Regions from separate parts of the Arthrobacter sp. StoSoilB22 genome, predicted to be linked through region 2. Evidence: riboswitches for the same ligand, from Rfam matches in the RefSeq annotation. Region 2 holds a riboswitch; each other region holds the start of a gene.
The links. Region 2 has a riboswitch for thiamine pyrophosphate ahead of thiC (phosphomethylpyrimidine synthase ThiC). Riboswitches for the same ligand answer to the same signal wherever they lie in the genome.
Positions count from the first base shown of each region.

Region 1: it holds a riboswitch for thiamine pyrophosphate, as region 2 does, so the genes downstream of both, thiO (glycine oxidase ThiO) here and thiC (phosphomethylpyrimidine synthase ThiC) in region 2, are expected to answer to the same signal.
Region 3: it holds a riboswitch for thiamine pyrophosphate, as region 2 does, so the genes downstream of both, LDN70_RS18510 (ECF transporter S component) here and thiC (phosphomethylpyrimidine synthase ThiC) in region 2, are expected to answer to the same signal.

Region 1 is NZ_AP024652.1:3,024,586-3,032,072, forward strand. It holds gene LDN70_RS14020 (TetR/AcrR family transcriptional regulator) at 1-631, shown strand, start outside; gene LDN70_RS14025 (DUF3107 domain-containing protein) at 682-906, shown strand; gene LDN70_RS14030 (hypothetical protein) at 944-1,246, shown strand; gene LDN70_RS14035 (thiazole synthase) at 1,400-2,200, opposite strand; gene thiS (sulfur carrier protein ThiS) at 2,204-2,440, opposite strand; gene thiO (glycine oxidase ThiO) at 2,437-3,705, opposite strand; TPP riboswitch at 3,698-3,816, opposite strand; gene thiE (thiamine phosphate synthase) at 3,844-4,521, shown strand; gene LDN70_RS14055 (ferritin-like fold-containing protein) at 4,544-5,212, opposite strand; gene LDN70_RS14060 (TM2 domain-containing protein) at 5,369-6,328, shown strand; gene LDN70_RS14065 (RNB domain-containing ribonuclease) at 6,444-7,487, shown strand, end outside.
Region 2 is NZ_AP024652.1:2,680,400-2,687,886, reverse strand. It holds gene ffh (signal recognition particle protein) at 1-662, shown strand, start outside; gene LDN70_RS12535 (alpha/beta fold hydrolase) at 731-1,453, shown strand; gene thiC (phosphomethylpyrimidine synthase ThiC) at 1,436-3,274, opposite strand; TPP riboswitch at 3,270-3,377, opposite strand; gene LDN70_RS12525 (amidohydrolase family protein) at 3,461-4,543, shown strand; gene LDN70_RS12520 (VOC family protein) at 4,622-5,494, shown strand; gene LDN70_RS12515 (hypothetical protein) at 5,585-6,037, shown strand; gene rpsP (30S ribosomal protein S16) at 6,273-6,692, shown strand; gene LDN70_RS12505 (RNA-binding protein) at 6,694-6,936, shown strand; gene rimM (ribosome maturation factor RimM) at 7,067-7,487, shown strand, end outside.
Region 3 is NZ_AP024652.1:3,991,599-3,999,085, reverse strand. It holds gene LDN70_RS18550 (Na+/H+ antiporter subunit A) at 1-553, shown strand, start outside; gene LDN70_RS18545 (Na(+)/H(+) antiporter subunit C) at 550-1,050, shown strand; gene LDN70_RS18540 (Na+/H+ antiporter subunit D) at 1,047-2,630, shown strand; gene LDN70_RS18535 (Na+/H+ antiporter subunit E) at 2,627-3,193, shown strand; gene LDN70_RS18530 (MrpF/PhaF family protein) at 3,190-3,468, shown strand; gene mnhG (monovalent cation/H(+) antiporter subunit G) at 3,458-3,850, shown strand; gene LDN70_RS18520 (DUF4235 domain-containing protein) at 3,910-4,170, opposite strand; gene LDN70_RS18515 (NUDIX hydrolase) at 4,206-4,883, opposite strand; TPP riboswitch at 5,114-5,250, shown strand; gene LDN70_RS18510 (ECF transporter S component) at 5,326-5,946, shown strand; gene LDN70_RS18505 (ABC transporter ATP-binding protein) at 5,946-7,487, shown strand, end outside.

The DNA of each region.
Region 1 (7,487 bases), 340 kb from region 2:
TGGGGCACCGGCCAGGCAGGAACGGGCAGGTACAACGCGTTCACCAAGGTTGCCGCGGGACGAGCGCCGCGCACAGTTGCTGAACGCGGCGCTGGAAGTATTCGTTGCCAACGGCTTCCACGGGGCAGCCATGGACGAAATCGCGGAGGCCGCCCACGTGAGCAAACCAGTGCTCTATCAGCACTTTCCCTCCAAGCGCGAGCTTTACATGGCGCTCCTGGACAGCCACCTTGCAACCCTGACGCAGCTGATGCTCAACGCCTTGAACTCCACCACGGATAACAAGGAACGCGTCAAGGCCGTCATGCGCGCTTACTACAGGTTCATTGCCGATGACGACCAAGCCCATCGCCTGGTGTTCGAATCGGACCTGATCAATGATGCCGATGTCAGTTCGCGTTTGGAGACTTTCAACAAAACGTTCGCGGACGCCGTGGCCCGTGTCATTGCCGAGGACACCAAACTGCCCCCTCTGGAAGCGCAGCTTCTTGGCCGTGGTTTGGCCGGAATGGCTCAGGTCAGCGCCAGATATTGGCTCGAAACGGACGGAAACCTGGACCTCGATGTGGCCAGCGATCTGATCTATCGTTTAGCTTGGCGCGGAATCAGTCGATTCCCCAAAGAGTCCTAGGCTACAAATAGAGGACTGACTTAACACTTGATTGGCTTGGAGGCCTTGCTGTGGAAGTAAAGATCGGCATTCAGAACGTTGGCCGTGAGATCGTGCTCGAATCCTCCCTGGATGCCGACGCCGTCGCCAAGATTGTGGCTGAGGCCGTGACCAAAGGCTCCGAGCTTCGCCTCACTGATGACAAGGGCCGACAGGTCATTGTTCCCGGCAACGTGCTGGGCTACGTGGAAATCGGCGCCGAGGAAACCCGGCGCGTCGGCTTCGGCGCTCTCTAGGGTCTTCCTACGTCTCGTCGTCCGCTAAGGAGTTTTCATGCTTTCTCTCGTCGTGGTGGTTCTGGCCACCATTGCCACCGGTTTCATTGTGTGGGCTAACGACAAGCGGCACGGCAAGTACGGGATCGCGCTGCCGGCCGGTGTCTCAGCAGCTGTGGGCACGCTGAGTTGGATCGCGTTCATCAGCGCCGGATTGGGCTACCAGCCTGGCGCAACGTGGATTCCGTGGGTCCTACCTATTGTGCTCGGCACTGCCGCGGCGGTTGCCGTGGTGCTCTTTCTCGGCCGGACCAGGACCCAGCACGATACTGCGGCCCTCACCAAGGCGCTGCGGCTTTAGAACCTTAGACAGTAGTAACCGTCACCCCATGGTGGCGGTCACTACTGTTTAAGCCCCGGCACGACTTAAGCCCCGCACGACGCCGCGTGTGCGCCGAGGTTGTCGTTCTGAAATGAGTCGCCGAGCCCGGCTGCCACATTCCGAGGGTTCGGATCAGAGGAACTCTGCCCGGCCTTCCATCGCCGAGGACGCGAGCGCGTGCTCCCGCCGGGGAATCCGGCCTGCCTGCCGCGCAAGCCTACCGGCGATGACAGCGTGCTTGAAGGCCTCCCCCATCTGCACCGGGTTCTGGGCCCGGGTTACAGCGGTGGCCAACAGCACGGCGTCACAGCCCAGCTCCATGGCCAACGCGGCATCGGAGGCGGTTCCGATTCCCGCGTCGAGGACCACGGGTACGGAGGCCCGGGACACGATGAGTTCAATGTTGTGTGGGTTCAGGATGCCGAGGCCGGTCCCAATGGGTGATCCCAAGGGCATGACGGCGGTGGCACCCAGGTTCTCGAGCCTGAGCGCGAGCACGGGATCGTCATTTGTGTAGGCGAAAACCTTGAAGCCCCGGTTCACCAGTTGTTCCGTTGCATCCACCAGTTCCACGGCGTCGGGCAGGAGCGTGTGTTCGTCGGCGATGACTTCCAACTTCACCCAATCTGTCTCCAGCGCTTCGCGGGCCAGTTCAGCGGTCATCACGGCGTCCTTGGCAGTAAAGCAGCCCGCAGTGTTGGGAAGTACCCGGATGTTGTGGTCCACCAGGAGCTGGAACAGCGATCCCGTTTCGGCGGGTGAGTAGCGCCGCATGGCTACGGTGGTGAGCTCGGTCCCCGAAGCCAGGAGCGCTGATCCCAGGCCATCAAGGCTCGGCGCGCCTCCGGTGCCCATGATGAGTCGGGAACCGAATTCCACGCCGTCGATCGCCAGCACATCAGTGGTTCGACCGTCAATGTTTGCTGTTGTCATGGTTCAGCCTCCTTGGACTGCTGTTACGAGTTCGAGTTCGTCTCCGTCGGCCAGCGCCGTCACGGCCCATTGGCTGCGGGGAACCACCTCGGAGTTACGTGCGACCGCGACTCCCAGCTTGCCGCCGTCGGCCGCTTGCCCGCGAGGGTCCAAGGCGCGGCCCGTGATCGCTGTGACGAGAGTGCTGACGGATGCGTCATCGGAGACTGCGTGATCGGTTCCGTTGAGTTTGATGTTCATGCTGTTTCCTTGGTGGGAGCGTGTGCTGCTGGTGTGAGTACTTGGGGAACTGAAGCGTTGCCCGCGAAGCGATCAGGCAGTAACGGAGCCCATCGAGGGTCCTTGGATCCGTTGATGAGTTCGCCCACGATCCTGGCGGCTACGGGAGTCAGGAGTACACCGTGGCGGAAGAATCCTGTAGCGATCACCAAGCCGTCAACGTCGCCGTGGGGCCCGCTGACCCGTCCAAGCAGGGGGGCGTTGTCCGGAGTGCCGGGGCGGGCGCGGGCAGTTGCTTCAAGGAGTTCCAGTTCCGCCACTGCGGGGACCAGAGTTTGGGCATCCCTCAGCAGTTGATAGACGCCGCCGGCCGAGACTGCGTTGGAAGTCGCTGACAACCGGTCTTCGCGTTGCGTCGCTCCGATCACCACGGTTCCGTCGTCCCGGGGAACGATGTAAACCGGAACGCCTCGAACCATCCCCCGAACAGTGGACGTCACCAAGGGCCGGAGCTTTTCGGGGACGCGAAGCCGGAGGATGTCGCCATAGACCGGCCGCACTGGAAGGGTCAGTCCTTCAGGGAGCCCCGACACGTGGGATGCCCCCAGCCCGTTGGCCACCACAGTCTCCGCGGCAAGGACCACGACTCCGGATTCGAGTTCCACTCCGGTGACCCGCCCGCCATCCCGCAGCACACCGCGCGCCGGGGAAAGAACGGCGAATCCGTCATCGGCCCCGGGCACCCAGGAGGCGTCGTCAGGCGAATGGTTAGCCAATCCAGCCAGGATGCAGGCGGCGAGCTTTCGCGGATCCACTTGGTGGTCGGCGGGAATGTCGAAAGCGCAGGAAATCTGCGGGCTAAGGAGCGGCTCGCGGTTCCTCGCGTCCCGCAGGGCAAGAGGTTCGACTCCCAAGCCAGCTGCGAGCTGTACGTTCCTGAGGTCTGCGAGCGCCCTGCGGTCGGCTGCGTCGGCACCCACGGCGAGGGTGGGCGTCGTGCGGTATCCGCTGCCCGCTCCCCCCAAGTGCAGTCTGTCCACGAAGGAGGGCCACAGCCGGGAAGACTCAATCATCAATTCCAGAAGGTCTTCCTCCTGGTAATGCAGTTCGCTGACGGGTGCAAGCATTCCGGCGGCGGCGAACGTTGCGCCCGAGGCCGGGGCGGGGTCGATCAGCACCACTGAACGGCCAAGTCGCCGGGCTTCATGAGCGATGCCCAGGCCTATGATGCCGCCGCCAATGACGGCCACGTCTGCCTGGATGGGGGTATGGCGGGGATCTGCCATTGGTTTCCTTCCCTACGCCGGTACTAGCCGGATCAGGTCAAGCGGTCGGCGCTGAAGCCCTCTCAGCCGGACAGTCATATGACGAATGTCGCGGCTCCCGCAGTACGTGCCCAGTTTAGAGGAACTACTCTGGTTTCCATGACCCAGCCTGACGCCCTCGCCTCTGCCCGCCTCTATTTGTGCACTGATGCCCGTCAACGGCAGGGCGATTTTGAAGACTTTGTGGACGCCGCTTTCGCCGGTGGTGTGGACATCATCCAGCTCCGCGACAAGACGCTGGAAGCTGCCGAGGAGCTTGAAATGCTGGCCGTTTTGCGGAGCGTCGCACAACGGCACGGACGGCTGTGGGCTGTCAACGACCGGGCCGATGTTGCCAGTATTTCCGGGGCTCCCGTGTTCCACATCGGTCAGAAGGACCTGCCTCTGACGGCCGCCCGCACACTCCTGCCGAATGTCACCGGCATCGGTCTTTCCACCCACACACCGGAACAAATCGACGCGGCAATTGCTACCGCCCAAGGCCCCTTGGGACTGGACTACTTCTGTGTGGGTCCGGTCTGGGCAACGCCCACCAAACCCGGGCGCGCGGCTGTGGGTCCGGGTTTGGTCACATATGCCGCAGAGGCACAGAAACGTGCAGGCGACGTGACGACACTTCCGTGGTTCGCCATTGGCGGCATCGACCACAGCAACGTTGAACAGGTGGTCGCCGCGGGGGCCAGCCGCATCGTCGTCGTGCGCGCCATCACGGAGGCAACAGACCCGACGGCGGCAGCGAAGTCGCTGCTGCAGGCGTTGGACACCGTTGAGCCCTAGCCGGTCCTGAGCTGGCCGGCGTCTACGCTGTCAGGCCAAGGCCCGTCATCCGGCGGGAATGCTTCCCGGCGAGTTCCGTCGTCAGCCGTTTCACCTCAGCACGCGAGTCCCCTCCGCTTCTCAGCGTTGGGCCCAGCCGCGGGTGCTCCATGCCGACGCGTTGCACCTGCGTCAAGGCCTCTCCCACCAGGCGGCGGCCCCACAGTGCAAGGCGCGATGCCAGGCGTGGGTCATCACTCAGGGCCCTCCTCAGCAGAACCCGAAGGACTTCAGTGGCTTGATCGGGGGAAGCCACCCGTTCAACAAAATGCTGCGTTTGTGGGTCAAGGAACATCGCGACAGCCCTGTAGAAGTCCGACGACACAGTGTCGATCACATAGGCCTTCATGACGGATTCGAACCAGTCTCCCGGTTTGGTGCGCTCGTGGAAATGGTCGAAGGAACGCTGGAACGGCAGCATCGCATGTTCGGGGTCGACCCCCATCTCCACCAATCGATCGCTGAGGAGCGCGAAGTTGCCGTAGGCACCCACAGCGATCTTCGCCAGCACTGACCTGTCATGAAGGGTGGGAGCATAACGGGAGTCCAGCGAGAGCCGTCCGAAAGCAGACAGCTCGCCATAGGCCATGGCTCCAAGCAACTCCGCTGAGAGTTCCCTGGCAGAGGCTGCGGCGTCCGGGGATATGCCCATGAACCCAGCCTATCCCTGGCCGGGCATGAGATTCCCGGGGTTTGCGTTCTGCTTCCGGCCTCGTTCCTACTAGGCTGGCTCGACGTGAGTTGACTGCCATGTGCCCTGCATACCGCCCGTCCTCCTCCTCGCACCCACTTCACTGAAGGAATTTCCATGAGTCACCCGAGTTACCCGCCCGCGCCCCAAAACGATGCCGGATCAGGAGTTCCGCAGGTCCCGGCCGCGCCTTATGCTTACGGCGGCCAGTTCCAAGGTGGAGCACAGCCTGGCTACCAACCCGGACCGGCTTCAGGCCCTTATGGAACTACGGGCGGGGCGGTTCCGGCCAAGTCCTTCATGACCACCTGGATTTTGGCGCTGCTTCTGGGTGGCTTGGGCGTGGACCGCTTCTATCTGGGCAAGATTGGTACCGGAATCGCGAAGCTGCTCACTGGCGGCGGCTTCGGCATCTGGTCCATTGTGGACCTCATCATCACCTTGACAGGAAACGCCCGGGACAAAGAGGGCAGGCCGCTGGCAGGCTACCTGGAGAACAAGAAGAAGGCGTGGATCATCACCGTCGTCGTCTGGTTCGCTGGTGTGATCGTGGGAATTGTGTCCACTGCGCTGTCTTTCACCCTCTTCGCCGCTGCAGTACAGCAGGGACGAACCACACCTGCTGCACCGCTCCCTTCCGCCAGTCAAGGGCCCCTGGTGCCCTCGCCTGGCACTGCCAACGAGGCGAACTCCTTCACCGTGGATGTTGATGACAGCACCAAGGTAAAGGTGGGCGTGGTCGATTCTCTTTACACCAACGAAATCCCCTCGATGTCGTACATGAAACCCGCCAACGGGGGGTTCCTCGTGGTGGAGGTGTCCTGGGAGACACTGACGGGGACAAGCTTCGCTTCCTCAACGAACTTCCAGGCCTTCGACGCTGACGGAAAAGAAGGTGAGTTGCTGTTCCTTACTGAGGACCTGGGCAGCCTGCCGATGGGGAGCGTCGCCACGGGGGAGTTCAAACAGGGAGTGATCGCGTTCGACATCAAGAACGGCCCCACCAAGATCGTGGTCACTGATGTCTATGGCGATGAGGCCGCAACCTTCACGCTGACACCTCCGGCCGGTCAATAACCCACCCGGACAGGCTTACGCGCTCAAAGAAGGAACCCGCCGTCCCTCATGGACGGCGGGTTACTTCGCTAGCGCGTCCAAGACTATCGGCCCATTTCGGGCTAACCTGATTTTCGTGTCACATCATCGGATAGCACCCAACGTCGACGACTCATCGGACCAGCTCGCCGCGGCCCTTGCCGCTCTCAGGACAGAGCTGGAACTCCCCGGTGAATACCCTGCAGACGCTGTGGAAGAAGCACAGCAGGCCGTAGACGCCCTCGAGCTTCCGGAACAGGACCTGCGGGACATAGCGTTTGTGACTATCGATCCGGCGACATCCACCGACTTGGACCAGGCCCTGTTCATCGACCGCACCGGTAACGGTTACACGGTCCTCTACGCAATCGCCGATGTTCCGTCTTTCGTGGCTCCGGGTGGGGCGTTGGACGCAGAAACGCGTCAACGCGGACAAACCTTCTACGCTCCTGACGGGCGGATCCCGTTGCATCCGGAAGTTATCAGCGAGAACGCCGGCAGCCTGCTTGCCAACCAGGATTGCAGTGCTTTCGTGTGGCGTTTTGACTTGGATGCCAAAGCCGAAGTTCAGACGGTCACCGTTGCCCGGGCTGCCGTGCGCAGCAGGGCCAAACTGAGCTACAAGGGCGCTCAACAGCAACTCGACGACGGTACGGCCCCACCCGTTCTGCAGCTCCTCAAAGAAGTAGGGCTCAAACGCGTTGAGCTGGAGCGGCAACGTGGGGGCGCAAGCCTGAACATGCCGGAACAGGAAATAGTTCAAGCCACCGACGGCGGCGGGTACAGGATCGTCGCTGCGCCGTCGCTGCCGGTTGAGGACTGGAACGCGCAGATATCCCTCATGACCGGCATGGCCGCAGCTCAGATGATGCTTGATGGCAAAGTGGGGATACTGCGCACCATGCCGGCACCTGACGATCGGTCGCTGCTCCATTTCAAGCGCCAGACTTCTGCACTCGGAAAGCCCTGGGACGGCCAAGTATCCTATGGCGAATATTTGCGGACCTTGGACGCGTCCGATCCCAAACAGTTGGCCATCCTGCACTCTGCCGGCATGTTGTTCAGGGGCGCCGGTTACACACCCTTTGACGGTGAGGTTCCCGCGGAGGTCATCCAAGCAGCCATCGGGGCTCCGTATGCG
Region 2 (7,487 bases):
ACGTCCTCACCCTGATTGAACAGGCCGAGAGGTCGTGGGACAAAGACGAAGCCGCCCGGATGGCGAAGAAGTTCGCTGATCAGGAAGACTTCACCCTGGACGACTTCCTCGCCCAGATGCAGCAAATCCGCAACATGGGCTCCATGAAGAAGATGCTCATGATGATGCCGGGTGCGCAGAACATCCGTCAGCAGCTGGAGAACTTCGACGAAAAAGAGATCGACCGCGTTGAGGCGATCGTCCGCTCCATGACTCCGCATGAGCGTGTTGCTCCGAAGATCATCAACGGCTCACGCCGTGCCCGTATCGCCAGGGGTTCCGGTGTGCACGTGTCCGAGGTCAATGGCCTGTTGGAGCGGTTCGCGCAGGCCCAGAAGATGATGAAGAAGCTCGCTCAGGGCGGCGGCATGCCGGGTATGCCCGGGATGCCTGGTCTCGGTGGTCCTGGCGGCGGGCGCAAAAACGGGAAGAACGCCCCTAAGAAGAAGGCTCGTTCGGGCAACCCCGCAAAGGCGGCACAGGAACTGCGTGACGCTGAGGCCAAGCGGGCCAACGCGGCCTCGGCAGCACCCACGGGCGCGGCTTTTGGACAGGGTGCCGCGGACTTCGATCCGTCGTCCCTGAATCTCCCCAAGGGCTTCGACAAGTTCCTCGGAAAGTAAGTAGTGCTTCCCAAGGAGCCGGGATTTCCGGCCCTTGGGATGTCAGAGCCGTGGAATAGGCTGAACCAATGCATAAGCAGCGCGTAGTCTTCGTTCACGGCCTGGGCAGTTTCGGTGCTGCGGCATGGCCGAAGCAACATGGCATGGCCCTCGCTTATGATGCCCTCTTCCTTCGGCGGCACGGCTTTGATGCCGTCGCCGAACCAACGGAATCCAATGTGGCGGCGGACGTTGCCATTGTGATCAATGCCTTGATTGACTCCGGTGGAGGCCACATCGTGGCACACGAGCAAGGCGCCATCTCCGCCATGCTGGCAGCAATCGAACGCCCCGAGCTGGTGCATTCACTCACTTTGGTGGAGCCAGCATGTTTGTCCCTGACTGCTGAGCTTCCGGCTACGGGTTCCCACCGGGCACTCATGGAACCGCTGTTCGACGCCCGCACGCAGCTCAATGACGCCGATTACCAGCGTGAATATTTCCGCCGTGCTTTCTCTGCTGAAACGGGTGGGCTGGACACTGCGGAAGCCCGGCGTTCCGCCCGCAGGCTCAGGCTCCAGGCGCCACCATGGGAGGCCCCGCTCCACATTGTTCCCGGGGTTCCCACTTTGGTTCTCACCGGCGGATGGGAGCCGCTTTACGAGGAAATTGCCGGCTACCTCCAGGAAACCGGTGCCCTCCGCCGCGTGGCAGCGGGCGGACACCGGCCCCAGGATTCCGTTGATGGCGACCAGGCTATCCGCTCGTTCATCGCGGATGTGGGCCGGGCGATGTCAGTTCAGGCCTCCTGACCTGCTGCCTTGGTTCGCGGGGACGTGAAGCTCCGGCAGGTACACCTTTCCCCCTGAAGCCAGGAACTCCTCGCTCTTTTCGCGCATCCCGTTATACATTCCTGCGATTGCAGCCTGGGATTCTGCCGAACCGTATTCGTCGCGGATGTCCTGGCTGATGCGCATCGAACAGAACTTAGGTCCGCACATGGAGCAGAAATGAGCGGTTTTTGCCGGTTCTGCCGGCAGCGTCTCGTCGTGGAAAGCTTCTGCGGTGACAGGGTCCAGGGACAAGGCGAACTGGTCCCTCCAGCGGAACTCGAACCGCGCCTTGGACAGCGCATCATCACGTTCATGAGCTCCCGGATGTCCCTTGGCGAGGTCAGCCGCGTGCGCCGCGATTTTGTACGTGATGACGCCAGTCTTGACGTCATCCTTGTTGGGCAGCCCCAAGTGCTCCTTCGGAGTCACGTAACAGAGCATCGCGGTGCCGTAGCGTGCAATTTCCGTGGCGCCGATGGCCGAGGTGATGTGGTCATAGCCGGGGGCGATGTCGGTAACCAGTGGACCCAAGGTGTAGAACGGCGCACCCTTGCACAGTTCCTGCTGGCGCTCAACATTCTCCCGCACCAGGTGGAAGGGAATATGCCCGGGGCCTTCCACCATCACCTGGACGTCGAACTCCCACGCCCGCTGCGTCAGCTCTGCGAGGGTGTCCAACTCGGCGAACTGCGCGGCGTCGTTTGCGTCCGCAATGGAACCGGGACGCAGCCCGTCTCCCAAGGAGAACGCGACATCGTACCGGGCAAAGATTTCGCAGAGCTCGTCAAAGTGCGTGTAAAGAAAGTTCTCCCTGTGGTGCGCCAGACACCAACCGGCCATGATGGACCCGCCGCGCGAAACGATGCCCGTGACCCGGTTGGCGGTCAACGGCACGTACCTCAGCAAAACGCCCGCATGGATGGTCATATAGTCCACGCCTTGCTCGCATTGCTCAATGACGGTATCGCGGAAGATTTCCCACGTCAGCTTGTTGGCCTCGCCGTTAACCTTTTCAAGGGCCTGATAGATAGGGACTGTTCCGATCGGGACAGGTGAGTTGCGGATGATCCATTCACGCGTCGTGTGGATGTCGTCCCCCGTGGAGAGATCCATCACCGTGTCAGCGCCCCACTTGGCAGCCCACTGCAGCTTGTCCACTTCCTCGGCGATGGAGCTGGTGACCGCTGAGTTTCCGATGTTGGCGTTGATCTTGACCAGGAAAGCTTTGCCGATGATCATTGGTTCGGATTCGGGGTGGTTGATGTTGTTCGGGATGATCGCCCTTCCCGCGGCAACTTCGCTGCGGACGAGTTCAACATCGCAGTTCTCCCGCAAGGCGACGAACTGCATTTCAGGAGTTACTACTCCCTGCTTCGCGTAGTACATCTGCGTGACAGTCCTACCTTCCACGGCGCGGCGCGGCACGGGTTGCGCGCCCTTCCACTCCGCTGACGCTGCCCCACGCCGGACCGCGGACTTGCCGTCGTCGAGCAGGCTCCGCTGCCGACCGGAATAGGCTTCCGTATCTCCGCGGGCTTCGATCCACGGTGCACGGAACGGCTCCAACCCCACCACCGGATCGCTGCCCGGGCCTGCTGTTCGGTAAACCTGCAAAGGTGGATTGGCTTGCCCGTTGGGGGAGGGCTCCAAGGCGATCGCGGTGACGGGGACGCGTATGCCGTTGTCCGGATCTTCCAGCCACGCCAACGAGTGGGACTGCAACGATTGCGTGACGGACTGTTTTTGGTCCATGCCGAACTGATTTTGGACAGGGCTGTGCTGTGTTTCTGCGGTGCTCAAGGGAATACTCACTTCCTTCGCCGGCATTACCCGGACAGGTTCAACGGTCGCAGACTGCATCAGTCCGATCTCAGCCCCTGCAAGGGCTCCCGTGTGGTCGTAGACGAAGCTACCACAGCTACGAACCACCGCCCAGTCACATGGTGGGAACCGGCTCTGCCATGCCACCCCGGCTACGCTTTTGCCATGGCCAACATCATCGAATTCAGTGGACCCGTGCTCGTCTCGGCGGACGAAGAGCGCCAGGGGCTATGGTCAGTGGACGGCACCTTGACGTTCCAGCGTCCCGCTTCTGCGCCGGACAGAGTGCTGGACGGTTGGGTCCTGCCGGGTTTGGTTGACGCTCACTGCCATGTCGGACTCGGTGTTGGAGGAGCCGTTGATGAGCACGCCACGCTGGCCCAAGCCCAAGCAGACCTCGACGCCGGGACGCTGTTAATCCGCGATTGCGGATCGCCCTCGGACACCCGCTGGGTACAGCAGCGATCGGACTTGCCCCGCTTGATCCGTTCAGGCCGGCATATTGCGCGGAGCCGGCGGTACCTCCGCGGCCTGGGGCATGAAATTGAGCCCGCTGAACTGGTTGAGACCGTACGAAAGGAAGCCCGGGACGGCGATGGCTGGGTGAAACTAGTGGGCGATTGGATAGATCGCGACGTCGGTGACCTCGCGGTTTCCTTCCCGGCCAGGACCGTGAAGGATGCCATCTCAGCGGCGCATGATGAAGGTGCCAGGGTCACGGCTCACTGTTTCGCTGAGGACACCATTGACGACATGCTCGATGCCAATATCGATTGCATTGAGCACGCTACCGGTCTCCTCCCGAGGCACCTTCCCCGCTTGGTGGAGCAGTCGGTGCCGATTGTTCCAACGTTGGTCAATATCGCTACCTTTCCCGATATTGCCGCGCAGGCAGAGCCAAAGTTTCCGAAGTACGCGGACCACATGCTGCGTCTGTGGGAGCGTCGCCATGAGCGTGTGTTGTCGGCCTTCGAAGCGGGGGTTTCGATCTATGCCGGGACTGATGCCGGCAGCGTCATCAGGCACGGCCGGATTGCGGAGGAGATGAAGGAACTGCACGACGCCGGCCTTCCGCCGGCGGCGGTCCTGAACGCCGCATCCTGGGGTGCCCGTGCGTGGCTGGGAGCCGAGGGCATCAGTGAAGGGGCCAGCGCCGACGTCGTGCTCTGCAGTGAGGATCCGCGGCGTCAGCTGCGGACTATGGACGAACTCCGGCACATCGTGATTCGAGGGAACGTCGTGCGTTAGGAATAAATTGAAGCTTCAAGTAATTTAGATAGGTAAGAAGGTGCCGATAAGCGGCCACCTCGGAACCGGGAGCTTCACATGACCTCATCATCCAGCCAGGATCTTCTGCCTGCCGAACTCACCATGGGCACCGTCATGCTCAAGGTGGGCGACATGAAGGTCATGAGTGACTACTACCAGCGGGCCCTTGGCCTGGACGTGGTGGCCGAGCAAGACGGCGGGCTGTATTTGGGGCGTGTCGGCAAGCCGGTCGTCCACCTCGCTCCCGCGGCTGGCCTGCAGATTCCGGGTCGGGGCGAAGCCGGCCTGTTCCACACGGCCATTCTGTTCGAGGACCAGCCCTCATTGGCCGCCACCATTGCCACGGCAGCCGAATACGAACCCCGCGCGTTCGCAGGCAGCGCCGATCATTTGGTCAGTGAAGCGTTCTACTTCACCGACCCCGAAGGCAACGGCATTGAGCTGTACTACGACAAGCCCCGTGACCTCTGGAAGTGGGATGGCAAGAACGTTGTCATGGACAACGTTGCTCTCCCGCCGCAGCGATTCCTGCAGCAGCACCTGAGTGAAGCTGCCGTGACCGGGCAGCGTGAGTCGGCGGCCGGCGTCGGGCACGTTCACCTGCAGGTGGGTGACGTGGAGACCGCGCAAAAGTTCTACGTTGAAACCCTGGGCTTCGAGCGCACCGCAGGCTGGCACGGCCAGGCGCTTTTCGTCTCCGCGGGCGGCTACCACCACCACATGGCCATGAACGTCTGGAACAGCCGTGGAGCGGGCCCGCGAAAGGACACGCTGGGCCTGGGGGAGGTCCTGATTCAAGTCCCCGGCGCCGATGACGTGGCCGCGCTTGCTGATCGCCTCAAGGTTGCCGGTGTGCAGAGCCACCATACCGGTGCCGAGCTGCGCTTTGATGATCCTTGGCGGAACAAGCTGCGCGTCACCGTGCGCTGAGGACCAGTCCGCGCCCCCGGCTGCACTAGGCTTGGCATGACGGCACGGAACCTCCGGGATCCTGTGCCGCCGCCCCGTCAGCACGAAGGAATGAGAGTACTTTCCATGGGCTTTGCCGAAGTTTTTGTAGCCACCCACGATGAAGCGCTCAAGCGGGCTGCAGCCTTGGAGAAGGGTGCAGGTGTAACCGGCCCGGCCGTTCGGATTGACGGCATCACCGATTTCGAAGTCGAACAACTGGGCGACCTCGCAGGACAGGCTGTTCACGCCGCCGGAGCTGACTACGAGCTTGCCCTGGTTGACGTCACAAGCGACGCCCTCCTGGGTGTCCCTGAAGCCATGGTGCGGGCCCTTGCCGAACTGCTCACCTATGAGAGCGAAGGCGACGCCAACGTTCTTGACGACGTTGCCGCTGCATGGGCTGAACAGGACGATATGCCTTTCGATGCCGCGCAATCGCGCCAGTATGTCCAGCAGTTGGCTGCCCTCGCGACGGACGTCGAGAAGGCGGAGCGCGCCGGGCTTTACGTCTGGTCCGAATGACGCCCCTGTTCGCTTGAGGCTGCAGCATTAACCGCGGGAGTGGGCAAGAACACGCCGGGTAGGGGGACCGGAGTCGTATTTGCTCCGGGCATCTGGCACAATAGACAGGTACTCGATCGGTGCGGCCCCTCTCTCCGTGCTCGTATCTTGTCCTTCGAACCGTCTAGTACGGCCCGCCCCACGGGTGCAGAACGTCGGGTTCAACCTCGTTTCAGAAACAGGAGTGACCACAAAAGTGGCCGTAAAGATTCGCCTTAAGCGCTTCGGTAAGATGCGCGCACCGTACTACCGCATCGTCGTCATGGATGCCCGCGCCAAGCGCGATGGCCGTGCCATTGAAGAAATCGGCAAGTACCACCCCACCGAAGAGCCGTCGTACATCGAGGTCGCTTCCGAGCGTGCCCAGTACTGGCTTTCCGTTGGTGCCCAGCCCACCGAGCAGGTTGCGGCGATCCTCAAGATCACCGGTGACTGGCAGAAGTTCAAGGGCCTGCCGGGCCAGGAAGGCACCCTGAAGACCAAAGCTCCGAAGGAAGCTTTCGTAGCCCCGGAGAAGGGTTCCGTTATCATTCCGGAAGCCATCACCAAGAAGGCCAAGAAGGACGAAGCCGAAGCTCCGGCCGAGGCTGAAGCAGAGACCACCGAGGCTGAGTAAGTTGCTGGCAGAAGCGCTCGAGCACTTGGTCCGTGGGATCGTTGACAGCCCTGAGGATGTCAAGGTCAGTGCCAAGAACAACCGCCGCGGGGAATCCCTCGAGGTGCGAGTTCACCAGGAGGACCTCGGACGGGTGATCGGCCGACAGGGACGCACCGCGCGTGCATTGCGCACGGTGGTTGCAGCCCTGGCCGGTGGCGAGCAGGTCAGGGTCGACGTCGTCGACACCGACCGTCGCCGGTAACGCGCTCAGCACTACTTGTCTTAGATCCGGCCCCTTCACCGAATATGGTGGAGGGGCCGGATTGCTTTATCCACAATTTCCTGTCTTTGCCGCCGCGCGGCGCAGGCACTATAAGAATTCAGAGGAACCCATGCAGCTCCAGGTGGCCCGGATCGGCAAACCGCACGGTATTCGCGGCGAGGTAACGGTGCAGGTACTCACCGACGCGCCTTCCGAGCGTTTCGTCGCTGGAACCGAGTTCGTTGTGGAGCCCGCCTCCGCTGGCCCATTGACCATCCGCAGTGCCCGGTGGAATAAGGACATCCTCCTGCTTGGCTTCGAAGAAATTGCCGACCGCAATGCTGCCGAGGTCATCCGGGGAGCGAAGCTCTTCATCGAAACCGAGGAACTCGACGACGAAGACGACGACGAGGGCTGGTACGAGCATGAGCTGGTTGGCCTGGAGGCCCGCGTTGGCTCGCAGGTAGTGGGCAAAGTAGCTGCTCTCACCACCCTTCCAGTCCAGGACCTGCTGACGGTCGAGGCTGCCGATGGCAAGGAAATCCTCATTC
Region 3 (7,487 bases), 1.3 Mb from region 2:
GGCGGGACGCACGCTGGCGCCGGAGCGACGCTCGATCATCTTTGAAGTAGTGACCAGGCTGATTTTCCACTCGATGATCGTCTTTTCCATCTACCTTCTCCTGGCCGGACACAACTTACCGGGCGGCGGCTTCGCGGGCGGTCTCACCGCCGGCCTAGCCCTCACCATCCGGTACTTGGCCGGTGGCCGGTTCGAGTTGAGCGAGGCAGCGACCATCAGTGCCGGCACCCTTCTGGGGACGGGACTTGCCACCGCGGCAGCCTCCGGTGTGGTTCCACTCTTCCTGGGAGGACAGGTGTTCCAGAGCGCGATCATCGAGTTCTGGCTGCCCGTCTTTGGTGACGTCAAGTTCGTCACGTCCACGATCTTCGACATCGGCGTGTACATCGTGGTGGTGGGGTTGGCGCTGGATGTCCTCCGCAGCCTCGGCGCCGAAATCGACGAGCACTTCGAAGGCAAAGGCGCGCCGCTCGCGGATGAAGATGCCGCCGAGCATCCCGAACTTGCCCACGAAGCCGCTGAATCCGCTGCGCTCGGGAAGGGTAACGCATGAGCATCAACCTGACCCTGCTGATCGTCATGGGCGTGCTGTACGCCTGCGGTATCTACCTAATCCTGGAACGCAGTCTGACCCGAGTGCTGTTGGGTTTGATGCTGCTGGCCAACGCAACCAACATTCTCATCCTGAGCACCGGAGGGTATGCAGGCCTTGCGCCGCTGTTCAGCAAGGAAACGGCCCCGGAGGCATACAGTGATCCTCTGCCGCAGGCACTGATCCTGACGTCGATTGTCATTTCCTTCGCGGTGACGGCCTTCATGTTGGGCATTATTTACCGCACGTGGGTCCTGGCTCGTCAGGATGAGATCCAGGATGACCTTGAAGACGTTCGCGTGGCGAAGACGCCGAGCTTCGATGCCGAGGACGATGCCATCGTGCCGCTGGAAACCTCGGAATTCGCGGTCACTCCTGCCAGCCCGGCGGATCGTGACAAACCGGACGCCACAGAGACCCCCAACACGGCAACAACCCGGGAAGGAGGCAGCGCGTGAATCTCGCGAACCTGTCGCCGCTAGCTGTCCTCCTACCAATTCTGGGTGCTGCCCTGGCGTTCTTGCTGATCCGCCATCAAAGCGCGCAGCGGGTGGTGAGCATTGGCATTCTCAGTGCAACCCTTCTGCTCGAGTGCCTGCTCCTGATCTCCGTATGGGATGGGGGCACCACCTCGGTCACTTTGGGCGGATGGCTGCCCCCGTGGGGTGTGGTCCTGGTAGTGGACCAGTTCTCCTCGCTCATGCTGGTGGTCTCTACCGTGGTGAGCCTTGCGGTGCTCATCTACGCAACGGGTCAGGGTATGGCCGACGGTGACCAGGAAGCCCCGGTCTCAATCTTCCACCCCACCTATCTGATCCTGGTGGCTGGCGTGTCCAACGCCTTCCTCACCGGTGACCTCTTCAACCTCTATGTCGGTTTCGAGATCCTGCTGACAGCAAGTTACGTGCTGATGACGCTGGGCGGAACGGGGCCGCGTATCCGGGCCGGTGTTACGTATGTGGTGGTTTCCGTGGTCTCGTCCGTACTGTTCCTCATTGCGATCGCCATGATCTACGGAGCCACGGGAACCATCACCATGGCGGACCTGGCCATCAAGCTGGCCGAGCTGGACCAGGGCACCCAGAACCTCCTGCATGTGATGCTGTTGGTGGCGTTCGGCATCAAGGCTGCAGTCTTCCCACTGTCTTTCTGGCTTCCTGACTCCTATCCAACTGCTCCCGCCCCAGTCACCGCCGTGTTCGCAGGATTGCTGACAAAGGTGGGTGTCTACGCGATGGTCCGGACAGAGACGCTCTTATTCCCAGGGGACACGCTGAACGTCCCACTGATGGTGGTGGCGCTATTGACCATGATTGTCGGAATTCTGGGTGCCTTGGCCCAGAGCGACATTAAACGTCTGCTGTCCTTTACCTTGGTGAGCCACATCGGTTACATGGTGTTTGGCCTGGCCATGAGCTCAGTGGCAGGTTTGGGCGCCGCGGTCTTCTACGTAGCCCACCACATCACCGTCCAGACCAGTTTGTTCCTGGTCACCGGCCTCATTGAGCGGCGTGGTGGCAGCTCGTCCATTGACCGCTTGGGTGGCTTGGCGAAGCTCTCCCCGCTGCTGGCCTTGTTGTTCTTTATCCCCGCGATGAACCTGGCGGGCATTCCGCCGTTCTCCGGCTTCCTGGGAAAGCTGGGGTTGTTGCAAGCAGGTGTGGAGCTGGGGACGCCGTTGGCGATCACGTTGGTGGTGGGCGGCGTGGTCACCAGCCTGCTGACACTGCTGGCGATCGCCCGTGTCTGGAACAGGGCGTTCTGGCGCAGGCCCGAGGACGCTGAGTATCCGGACCCCGTGCTAAAAACGCCCGGGAACGTGGGAGTACTTCCACGGACCATGGTGGGATCCACAGCTGGACTGGTGGTGTTCGGCGTGGCACTGACCGTCTTTGCAGGCCCGTTGTTCAAGGTCGCTGACGGCTCCGCAGGAATCATGCTGGACCGTTCGGCCTATATTCACTCGGTCCTCGGAGATTCGGTTGTGGTGCCGCCGCTGGTTCGAAGGGATGACGTGCAGACGGGGGATGCCAAATGAGCCGTAAACCGATCTCGTTCCGCACGGAACTGCCGCTGCTCATCTGGTTGGTGATCGTATGGGGTGCCCTGTGGCGGGACTTCAGCCCCGGGAATCTCCTGTTCGGCGCCTTGATTGCCGTGCTGGTGGCCAAGTTCTTCTACCTTCCGCCCGTCGAGCTCAGCGGCAGGTTCAACATTCTTCGCGCCATTCCCTTTGCGCTGATGTTCCTCGCCAAAGTGGTGGCAGCGAGCTTCCTGGTGCTGTACCTGGCTGTCGCAAAAGGGCCCAAGGTCCGCAGCGCCGTCGTCGCCGTTCCGTTGCGGAGCCATTCCGACCTCATGGTGACGGCCACCGGCCACGTGATCTCGTTGATCCCAGGCTCCCTGGTGGTGGAGGTGGACCGCTCCACTTCCACGCTGTACCTGCACGCACTGAACATTTATGAAGAGGCGGATATCGACAAAATTCGTCAGGAAACCCAAGACATCGAAGCAGGATTGATCCGCATTATGGGTACACGCGAAGAAGTCGAGGCGCTCAAGGCCGAACAACGGCCAGGGCTGGAAGGGGCGGCGCTGTGAAGGAAGTAGTTCTGGTGGTTACCGCCGTCATCCTCAGCCTGGCGGCCGCAGGTGCGATTGTCCGCATCGCCGTCGGTCCGTCCCTTCTGGACCGTGTTCTGGCATCAGATGTTTTGCTGGCCATCCTGGGCGCTGCCTTGGCGATTGACATGGCGCTGAACAAGCACCTGAACAACCTGATGCTGCTGGTGGCTCTGGCAGTGATCGGTTTTATTGGCTCGGTGACCGTTGCAAGGTTCGTGGCCGAGCGAAGGGAACAGAGCAATGAATCCTGACGCTTCGGGCCTTGACTCCGTCATTGATGCTGTCACCGCGGTGTTCCTGGTGGTGGGCGCGCTGATGTCCCTGGGCGCAGCCATTGGCTTGTTGAGGTTCCCGGACCTCATGAGCCGCATGCACGCAGCCACCAAACCGCAGGTCCTGGGTCTGTTCCTCATGCTGGCCGCGATTGGACTTCAGATGCGGACATGGTGGGTGTGGCCGGTTCTGTTGGTGGCATGGATCTTCCAGCTCCTCACAGCACCAGTGTCAGCTCACATGGTTGGCCGTTCTGCCTACCGCACCAAACATGGACACCGGGAGAAGCTCACCAAGGATGAACTGGAGGCCGTGGTCCAAAGGGCGGCTGCCGGCCAGGAACCGCGGAGCGACAGCTAGCAGCAGCAACGACGAACGCCGGGTCACCTGCAGGTGACCCGGCGTCGTGGTTTGGATGCCTAGACGATGTCGTGGCTCTTGGCGAAGCGCGCGATGGCCCGCTGGGTGCCCCGGCTCGCCAGGACTTGGATGAGCGTGCTGACAAAGGCGGAGATCAAAGCGAAGGTTAAGGCCGAGCGCAGGCTGGTTTCTGCGTCGTCATGACCAAGGGGGGGCTTGTTGCCTGTTGCCTTTTCCCACCCTTTGTTGACGAGTTTGGTGCCCACGAAGCCTGCCCCGAGGCTTACTCCGGCACCGATCAGCTTAAAGAAGAGGTTCATGTCCCCAGCCTAGCTGGCTACACCCATCGCACGCGTTAGCGACGGTTTTCCCGCTCCTTAAGGAACGCTGCCATGGAGCCCACCGGCGCCAGCACCGGGACGACGCTGTGCTCGGCCGTCCAAACCTGGTCAACTGTTCCGAACCCGGCAAGTTCCTTGAGGAGGTAATAGGTTGGCGGCATCAACTTCAAAGTGCCGGCCGCTTCCGCTGCAAGAATCTCCGCCACAGGCATCCACAATGATTGCCAAGCCTCGGTTGTTTGGTGTTGGGGCGTAGCACCAGCTGTTGGCTTGGCAATGTAGAAGAAGGTGTCGAAGCGCTTGGGCATGTCCGCGGGCGTGATCCAGTTGGCCCACGGGCGGAGGTGTCCGGCTTCGATGGTGAGCCCGGCCTCCTCCTGAACTTCGCGGATGGCCGCAGTGAGTATTCTCCCGGCGTTCCTCACGGCTTCGGCAGGATCCGCGCCCACGGAGCTCTGGTTCCATTCTGACGCGTGGCGTTGAAGCAATTCCTCCGGGTAGTCCCACCCGGACCCGTCCGCGGAGTCCACACGTCCTCCCGGGAAGACCACCATTCCGGCCGCGAAGTCCATGGTGCTGACCCTGTGTTGGACGAAGGCTTCGAGCCCGGCAGGGGCATCACGGAGCAGGATGACGCTTGCGGCCAGACGTGGTTGGGGCACAGCGCTATGGGTGGTGGGAAGGTTCGTCATGACGTGTGCCCCTTTGCCGCGGTGAAGTCTGCTGGTTCATTCTCTCAGGTCCCGTTGTGTGGCCCGGTGTGCATGGAATGGTGTGGGTTTAGGGTGCAGAGTGGGCCTCGCAACGCGCACGGGGGTCAGCACTGTGCTCCGCCGCGGCTGATTGTGACTGAATGCCGCCCAACGGACCAGCGCCCGCCGCGGACTCAGGTGTAAACTGAACCAGCCCATCAGGGCAGATTTGATAACGACAGGGGAGCGCCGCCGTCGGACTCTGCAGAGATGCAGGAGACGCGAGGGCGCTGAGAGTGCGGATAGCCGCAGACCCTCGAACCTGATCCGGTTAGTACCGGCGCAAGGGAGTCGAGCTTCTCAGAGTGTCCGGATCCGGGCGGCGCAGGCCAGCTGGATGACGGGTAGCACTTTCCCCTCCTGTAACCTCAGGAGGCAGAAAATGACCACGGTAAACGTGAAGAAGACCAGTTATAACTGGCGTGTTGTAGACATTGTTGTGGCGGCTTTGATCGCCATTGCCGGCGGCGTGATTTTCTGGGCATGGTCCCAGGGCGCCGCACTGGTCTCCATCCCCATGAATGCGACGTATCCGCCGCTCACCGGTCTGATCGCCGGCGGCTGGATGATCCCTGCGGTCCTGGGCATGCTCATTATCCGCAAGCCGGGTGCAGCGCTGTTCTGCGAGGCTGTTGCCGCCACGGGTGAGCTCATCATGGGTTCGCAGTACGGCACCACGGTGCTCATCTCCGGCATTTTGCAGGGCCTGGGCGCCGAACTCATCTTCGCGGCGTTCCGGTACAAGAAGTTCAACCTGCCCACTGCTCTCCTTGCGGGCGCCGGCGCGGGTCTCTTCTGCGGCCTAAACGACTCCTTCCTGCCCTGGGGCTGGAACATCGCTTACGAGGCCATCGACAAGCTGGCCTACATCACCTTCACCACGATCTCCGGGGCGATCATCGCGGGCGCACTCTCGTGGATTGCGACGCGCGGGCTGGCCAAGACCGGGGTGCTGAGCTCCTTTGCCTCGCGCAAGGCCGCTTCGGAGCCAGTCTTCAACTGATGTCCGCCACACTTAGCGGCGCGGTGCAGCCTGCTGCCATCTCCGCCGAGGGCTGGGGGTGGCGGCATGCAGGCCGGGCCCAAGCTGCCATTGAGGGCCTGGACCTTCGGATTGAACCGGGGGAGCGCGTGCTGCTGCTGGGTCCTTCGGGTGCGGGCAAGTCCACGCTCCTGCATGCCCTTGCCGGGGTTCTGGGGGACGAGGAAGACGACTCGGATGAGACCGGCTCCCTGCTGATTGACGGCGTCGCGCCCCGCGAGCAGCGTGGCCGGGCCGGGCTGATGCAGCAGGACCCTGAGACACAGGTGGTCCTCTCGCGCGTGGGTGACGACGTCGCCTTCGGCGCGGAGAACCTCGCCGTCCCAAGGGACGAGATCTGGGAACGCGTCCATGAAGCGCTCGACGACGTGGGGTTGCGTACCGCGGCAGGCGGCGGTTTGGCGTTGGATCACCCGACGGCGGCACTCTCCGGTGGACAGAAGCAGCGCCTGGCGCTGGCCGGCATTTTGGCGATGCGACCCGGCCTGATCCTGCTGGACGAACCAACAGCAAACTTGGACCCGGCGGGCGTTCTGGAGGTCCGGGATGCGGTAGGGCGGTGCCTGGACAAGACCGGCGCCACCCTTGTTGTGGTGGAACACCGAGTGTCCGTGTGGAAGGACCTGGTGGACCGGATTGTGGTCCTGCAGCCAGGGTCAACAAAGGCGGCGGGCTCGGACGGCTTGGGAGCGGGCCGGGCTACAGGGGGCGTCCTCTTGGACGGGCCGCCGGACCAGGTACTTTCTGAAGCCCGCACCATGCTGATGTCAGCCGGCGTCTGGGTGCCGGGATATGTTCCGGCGACCCGGGAACGGCGGAATGATCCCCACGCCGAACCCCACACCGCGCAGCTCCTCCTCGCGGCGCAGGACCTCGCAGTTTCCCGGGAAAAGCCACGACGCAAGAGGTTCAAGACCATCCCACCCGTGCCGGTTCAAACGGGCATCAGTGCACAGGTCAGGGCAGGCCAAGCGCTGACCATCACGGGTCCGAACGGTGCCGGCAAATCCACTTTCGCGCTCACGTTCGCCGGCCTTCTTGCGCCGGTGGACGGCAAGGTCAGTGCCGCCGTCGACCTTTCCCAGGGTGCCGGTATTGACCCGTACAAGTGGAAAGCCGAGCAGTTGATCTCCCGCATTGGCACGGTTTTCCAGGAACCTGAGCACCAGTTCGTCACAGGCAACGTCCTGGATGAGCTCATGTTTGGTCCAAAGCATCTTGGCCACGGCGAGGAACGCGTGGATGAACTGCTGGAGCGGTTGCGGTTGACGCACTTGGTGGATGCCAACCCGTACACGTTGTCCGGCGGGGAGAAGCGGCGGCTCTCGGTGGCCACGGTGCTCGCGGCCCATCCGAAAGTGCTTGTCCTGGACGAGCCCACGTTCGGTCAGGACGCCAACACCTGGGCAGAACTGGCGTCGTTCCTTTCCGAGCTGCTGGACGCTGGAACCGCGGTGGTCTCCGTGACCCACGATCAGGAATTCAGTGCCGTACTCGGCGGA